Regions from separate parts of the Carboxydothermus ferrireducens DSM 11255 genome, predicted to be linked through region 1. Evidence: riboswitches for the same ligand, from Rfam matches in the RefSeq annotation. Region 1 holds a riboswitch; the other holds the start of a gene.
What was found. A riboswitch is a leader RNA that binds a small molecule or an ion and turns the genes downstream of it on or off. The one in region 1 is predicted to bind S-adenosylmethionine.
Positions count from the first base shown of each region.

Region 2: linked by a shared signal. The riboswitch ahead of CARFE_RS0105750 (O-acetylhomoserine aminocarboxypropyltransferase/cysteine synthase family protein) and the one ahead of CARFE_RS0102630 (methionine ABC transporter ATP-binding protein) in region 1 are both predicted to bind S-adenosylmethionine.

Region 1 covers NZ_ATYG01000003.1:74,829-78,237, reverse strand. The annotation lists gene CARFE_RS0102640 (MetQ/NlpA family ABC transporter substrate-binding protein) at 1-184, opposite strand, end outside; gene CARFE_RS0102635 (methionine ABC transporter permease) at 204-851, opposite strand; gene CARFE_RS0102630 (methionine ABC transporter ATP-binding protein) at 854-1,867, opposite strand; SAM riboswitch class I at 1,929-2,033, opposite strand; gene CARFE_RS0102620 (ABC transporter permease subunit) at 2,144-2,992, opposite strand; gene CARFE_RS0102615 (ABC transporter ATP-binding protein) at 2,976-3,409, opposite strand, start outside.
Region 2 covers NZ_ATYG01000013.1:69,074-72,482, forward strand. The annotation lists gene metX (homoserine O-acetyltransferase MetX) at 1-511, opposite strand, end outside; gene CARFE_RS0105750 (O-acetylhomoserine aminocarboxypropyltransferase/cysteine synthase family protein) at 520-1,785, opposite strand; SAM riboswitch class I at 1,923-2,026, opposite strand; gene CARFE_RS14435 (HD-GYP domain-containing protein) at 2,160-3,392, opposite strand.

The DNA.
Region 1 (3,409 bases):
TAAACTCGATAATCTCCAGTTTGATGCCTTCCTTTTCTAAAATCGGCTGCACCTGCCGTAAAATTTCCGCGTGGGGTACCGGGGTCGCCCCAACTTTTAAAACTTTTTCTGTAGGTTTTTGGCTTCCGCAGCCAAAAAGGCCAAGGGTTAAAATTAGCACTAAGGCTACCAAAACTTTTTTCATTTTAACTCCTCCTCCTTAATTATTTTGTTTTATATTTACGGGCCAAAAAATTGCCCGTAGCCTGCACAATCTCCACCAGAGCTACCAAAATAGCCACGGTTATGAGCATCACATCCGTTTGAAAACGCATATAACCATACCGGACTCCGAGGTCGCCCAGCCCTCCACCACCTATGGCTCCGGCCATGGCCGAATAACCAATTATAGCTATTGCAGTATTGGTTAAACTCAAAATAATTCCGGCTCGGGCTTCCGGCAAAAGTACTTTGAAAATTACCTGCCGGTTATTTGCCCCCATGGCCCGGGCCGCTTCTACCACTCCAGGGTCAACTTCTCTGAGATTGGCCTCAATTAACCGGGCAACAAAAGGCGCCGCCCCTATTGTTAAGGGTACTATCGCTGCGCTGCTACCGATAGAGGTCCCGGCAATAAGCCGGGTTAAAGGAGTTACCGCCAGCATCAGAATTACAAAAGGCGCCGAACGCAGGACATTTACTACCGAACCCAGAATGCTGTAAATTACAGGATTGGGCATTATCCCACCATTTGAAACGGCATTTAAGAGAACTCCCACCGGAATACCAATTACCGCTGCAAAGAAAAGAGATACTCCGGTCATATAAAGGGTTTCATAGGTAGCCTTCAGGATTTCCGGCCAGTATTCCACTTCTACACCACCTCCAGCTTCACCGAAAGCTCGTGCAAAATTTGCCGGACCTTGTCTCGTTTGCTTTCATCCCCGAAAATCTCTACCGCCAAAATTCCGTAGGGAACGTCTTTTAAATGTCCGATATTGCCGTAAAGGATACTTAACTCCACACCCGTTTCTTTGATTATCCTGGATACCACCGGCTCATTGGCGGTATTGCCGGCAAAGCGCAGCAAGAGCACTTCCCTGTCAGGTCTTCTGGTCCGGGCATGGGCTAAAACCTCTTCCGGTAATTCCTTGCTGATTACGGTGTTAACAAACTCTTTGGTAATGGGGTGCGAGGGATTTAAAAAGACATCGGTTACTACCCCTTCTTCTACCACCCGGCCGTTGTCCATTACCGCCACCCGGTCGCAGATTTCGGTAATCACCCGCATTTCATGGGTAATGATAACTATGGTAATCCCCAGCTTTTGGTTAATTTCTGCCAGTAACTTAAGAATTTGTCCCGTCGTTTGCGGGTCCAGAGCAGATGTGGGTTCATCACAGAGAAGAATCTTAGGGTTTGCAGCAATCGCCCGGGCAATTCCCACCCGTTGCTTTTGGCCCCCGGAAAGTTCTCTTGGATAACTATCCGCTTTATCCAAAAGCCCCACCAGCTCCAGGACTTCCATAACCCGCTTCTTTATCTGTTCCCTGGGATAGCCCCCTATCTCCAGGGGAAAAGCTACGTTCCCAAAAACGGTGCGGGAATCCAAGAGGTTAAAATGCTGAAAGATCATCCCGATTTTTTGCCGCAAATTTAGAAGTTCTTTACTTGATAGCCGTGTGATTTCCACGCCATCCACCCAAACTTCACCGGAAGTAGGCCGGACAAGCCCGTTTATTGCCCGCAGTAACGATGACTTTCCGGCGCCCGATAAGCCGATGATGCCAAAAATTTCACCTTTTTTTATTTCTAAACTGACATTATCCACCGCTTTTACCTTTCTTTTCCCCGGATACGTAATGTCCAGGTTTTTAATAATAATCACTGTTACCACCTCTTTTGCAAAAAAATAACCCCCTTCCGGTTAGAAGAGGGTTTTGCTCCTCCTCTTATCTCCCGGAATTTAATCCGCAGGAATTGGCACCATTGCCAAAAATATGGCCGGTTGCCGGGCTTCATTGGGCCAGTCCCTCCGCCACTCTTGATAAGAGGCGATCTATGTCATCGCCGCTATTTAGTTCGCATTAAACTGAATTTGATTTTAAATTCGAAACTACCACCTGTCAAGTCCCTCTGAAAAAGTTTTAATTTTTTAAATTTTCTACGCTGCCTCCCGTTTATTAAAAAGATATATTCCCAGAATTACTACCCCCATCAGGTAAAGAAGCGTATATCCGAGAAAGTACAAGCTCGGGGGGTTGGCACTGCCAAATAAGGTTAAAGGTCCGGCAAAGTTGCTAACTCCAGAAAAAATATACGACACCCCTTTGCGGTAAATAGCGTCGGTAGGAAGGATAATACTGGTTAAAAGGCCGATTTCTTGCAAAATTTTCGTTTGTCCGGGAAAGAAGCTTGCCACCTGCTCCATCATCCCTCCCACCAGCGAAGCCATATACAGGGTAAAAGCAAAAAAACCGTTAGCCGCCGGCGACAACCGCACCGACCCGGTCAACGTCACCGCCGTTAAAATAAGCGGCATTCCGCTTAAAATAAGTCCTGCAAACCAGACATTCTGTGGGATAAAACCGGTAATAACGTAAAACTCGGCTACCAGCGCCAATATTAAAATTATCGCCGCAATAATGCCCAAAAGACCGTAACCAATAAATTTTCCCAAAAATACCTCCCACTTTTTAACGGGACGTACCAGTAGCGGCTGTAAAAGCCACGCTTCTAATTCTCCTGAAATCGCCCCGACCGCACTAAATACCGCTATCACGTTTACTGCAAGGGAGGCGAAAAACAAGCCAAAGGAAAAGAAAAAATTTAAGAGAATATAATGCTGTAGCACCATATCAGGAGTAGGACTTTTATAAATTTTTAAATTATCGCTGATAAAATAAAGGCCGGTACCGAAAAGAATAAGGTAAACCACCGCTAAAATGACAATTACCAAAAGAGTTTTTCTGCGCACCGCTTCCCTTAAGGTATAACTAATTATCTGCCCCATTTTTGCCCTCCACCGCCTGGATAAATAATTCCTCGAGCGCCGCCTTAAACGGCCGAACCTCATAAATATTAGCTCCCCCGAGGACCAAATCCCGCATTATTGCCGGTACTTCTTCTTCGCTTACCCCCAAAAGCTTTAACCCATTTGGGGCTTCCCCGGTTTGATACCGGGATTTTAGTTTATTAAGAAGAGCTTCGGGAATTTCCCCGCGGATTAAAATCCCGCGTCCGGATAAAAGTTCCGCAAGTTTTCCCCGGGCTTTTATTTCCCCGCGGTTAATAATCGCTACACTATCGGCTACCATTTCCACCTCAGATAAAAGATGGCTGTTTAAAAATACCGCTACTCCTTGTCTTTTAAGGTCGGTGATAATTTCCCGGACTTCAATCCGGCCTACCGGATCCAGAGCCGAAGTTG
Region 2 (3,409 bases), on a different contig from region 1:
CGCTTTTTAACATCTCGGGATACATGTAAGCCCACTCTAAAGCCTGCATACCCCCCATGGAGCCGCCCACCGCCGCCAGGATTTTCGTAATCCCCAGGTGGCGCACCAGCATGTACTGAAGATTAACCATGTCTCTAATGGTGATAATGGGAAAACTCATGCCCCAGGGCTTCCCGGTAGCGGGGTTAATTGAAGAAGGCCCGGTAGTCCCGTAGCATCCCCCTAAAACGTTGGAGCAAACAATAAAGTATTTATTGGTGTCAAAAGGCCTTCCCGGTCCCACCATGGGGTCCCACCAGCCGGCCACTTTGTCTTCCGGCCGGTGTTTTCCCGCTACATGGGCATCTCCTGTTAGGGCATGTAAAATCAAAATCGCGTTATCTCCCCGCTCGTTCAGTTCGCCGTAAGTCTCATAGGCTACCGTTACCGGAGCAATTTTTTCGCCGCATTCTAAAGTTATTTCCGGAAAAGTAACCTTCTTGGTTTCCACAATACCAACCGAACCGTTCATTTTTCCTCCTACACCTGTGCTAAAGCATTATCTAAATCCTGGATTAAATCATCCACGTCTTCAATGCCAATGGACAAACGAATTAAATCTTCTGTTACTCCGGCCTTTAAAAGTTCTTCACTGTTTAACTGGCTGTGGGTGGTAGAAGCTGGATGGATGATTAATGATTTAGCATCCCCCACATTGGCGAGATGGGAGAAAATTTTTACCCCTTCTATTACTTTTTTCCCGGCTTCGCGTCCACCTTTTACTCCAAAAGTAAGCATGGCCCCAAATCCGTTTTTAAAGTATTTCTGAGCCCGGTTATAGTGAGGGTGGTCGCTAAGGCCCGGATAATTGACAAAGGTAACTTTCGGGTGCCCTTTTAAGTACTCAGCAATTTTAAGGGCATTTTCCGAATGTTTCTTCATTCTGAGCTCCAAAGTTTCTACTCCAAGTAGTATCAAAAACGCATTAAAAGGAGAAAGGGATGCGCCAATATCCCGCAAAAACTGGGTGCGGGCCCTGGCAATGTACGCCGCGGCCCCAAACTTTTCGGTATAAATCATGCCGTGATAGGCGGGATCAGGAGTGGTAAACTGGGTAAAACCCCCTGCTTTCCAGTCAAAATTTCCGCCATCGACAATGATTCCGCCTATCGCCACCCCGTGACCGCCAATAAATTTGGTAAGGGAGTGAATAACTATGTTAGCCCCATGTTCAAGAGGCCGAAAGAGGTAAGGGGTAGCAAAGGTATTGTCCACCACCAGCGGTATTTTATAGCTCTGGGCAAGTTTGGATAGAGCTTCAAAGTCAGGAATGGTAAGTCCGGGATTGCCGATGGTTTCCACATAAAGGGCCCGGGTTTTAGGGGTGATTAATTTTTCAAAGGATTCCACTTCAACATTTTCGGTAAACCTGACATTTATGCCAAAGGATTTAAAAGTATTGGCCAACAGGGTATAAGTTCCGCCATAAAGATTGGAAGAAGCAACAATTTCATCCCCGGCAGAAGCAAGATTCAAAAGGGCAAAGGTGATTGCCGCCTGACCGGAAGCAACCGCTAAAGCTCCAATACCTCCTTCCAAAGCAGCAATGCGGTTTTCCAAAACTTCGGTGGTCGGGTTGTCAATGCGGGTATAAATGTAACCGCCACCTTCCAAATTAAATAATGCTGCAGCATGCTCGGTGCTTTCAAATACGTAAGAGGTAGTTTGATAGATGGGAACCGCCCGAGCTCTGGTTTCCCTGTCCGGTTTTTGTCCGGCGTGAAGCGCTTTTGTCGCAAATTTCACTACAATCTCTCCTTTCTTTCCGCCTACTTTAGGGACGGCTCTGATTTTTGCGTCTAAACGCCTAAAAAAAGAACCCCCCTGATTTTGGTGTTTAAATAAAAAAACCTCTTCCGACAAGAAGAGGCTTTGGTTTCCTCCTCTTATCTCTCAGGATTATCCTCCTGCAGGATTTGGCACCTTTGCCAAAAAGGCCGGTTGCCGGGCTTCATAGGGCCAGTCCCTCCGCCGCTCTCGATAAGAGTGTTTCGTTATTCGCTATTTACTTGAAATTAATTCTATAAAGGATAAAACTATTTGTCAATTACTTAGCTCAAATTTTTTGTATATAGGCCAGAGAATAGCTCTCGATATTGTGACCTTTTTGTAAAGGTCAGTTATCCTGCCTCAGTTTCCAGAACCCTTTGCATTCGAGTAATAATCTCCGGATAACTATCCAAAAGTATTTTAACACACTCTCGGTCAATTCTGTTGGCCCGAACTTCGTTAAATAAAATCTCTTTAACCTCCCGGTATTTTAACCCCTTCCGGTAGGGGCGGTCTTCAGTTAGAGCTACAAACATGTCAACTACACCTAAAAGCCGTTCTTGTAGAGAAATTTCTTCGCCTTTTTTCTTAAAAGGATAACCACTACCATCAAGCTTCTCGTGATGAAAAGCAGCGGTGCGGACAATCTCCTCAGGAAAAACGTCTATCAACCAATAGTAGGTATAAAAAGTATGCTGTTTTATTACGCTAAACTCTTCCCGACTAAGGGCCGCAGGTTTTTCCAGTATTTCTTCGGGCACCGTAAGTTTTCCCAAATCATGTAAAAGTCCAGCTACTTCTAAAGCTTTTCGTACTTCAAGGTCAAAGCCAAAAATCTCTCCGGCAAACTTTGCCACTTCAGCTATAAGCTGTGAATGGTAAAATGTGAAGTGAGATTTATGGTCAATGATTTTAGCAAAAAGTTGCGCAATACTTATCACTTCATCAAGCTCCAGCCACCTGTGCTGGCCTGGATGTATATTTAAGCATTGATTTAAAATATCCCCATCCCCTAAAGTAAGCCAGAAATCCTCAGTTTCTGCAACCACTAAAAACACATCTACTATCTCTGGATCAAAAAGAATATTCTTACCAGAAACTATTTTTTCCACTACCTTCTCTTTCACCAGTAAGGGATGCATATTATCCTGAAAGAAAAACGCTACCCGGTCAGCAAGATAAATTATCCGGCTAAACAGCGGAATTTCCTTACCAGCAAGCCCGGTTTTATTTTTCCCTTGAAAATGATCGTGATGGCTTAAAATAACGGGAGCATATTGATCAAAATACGTGTTTTTAAGAAAGTTATAACCCCGCAGGCAATGTTCAAACTCCTCTTCCTCAAAAAAGTTAATAAGCTGCTCGTCCTTGCCCCAAGGCAAAACTCCAATATCATGAATCATTCCTAAATATATAAGGTCGTTTTTTTCAAACTCTGTAAGTCCCAATTTATCACCAACTAAGTAGGAAACATAGGCAACTTTCCAATGATGTTTGTTAAGGCCTAATTCGTTAGCATCAAAAGCTGAAAACATATTTTTTATTAAGTTAAAAAAGTTAAAAAAGTTAACCTTAATGGTCAAAACTAATACTCCTTTCA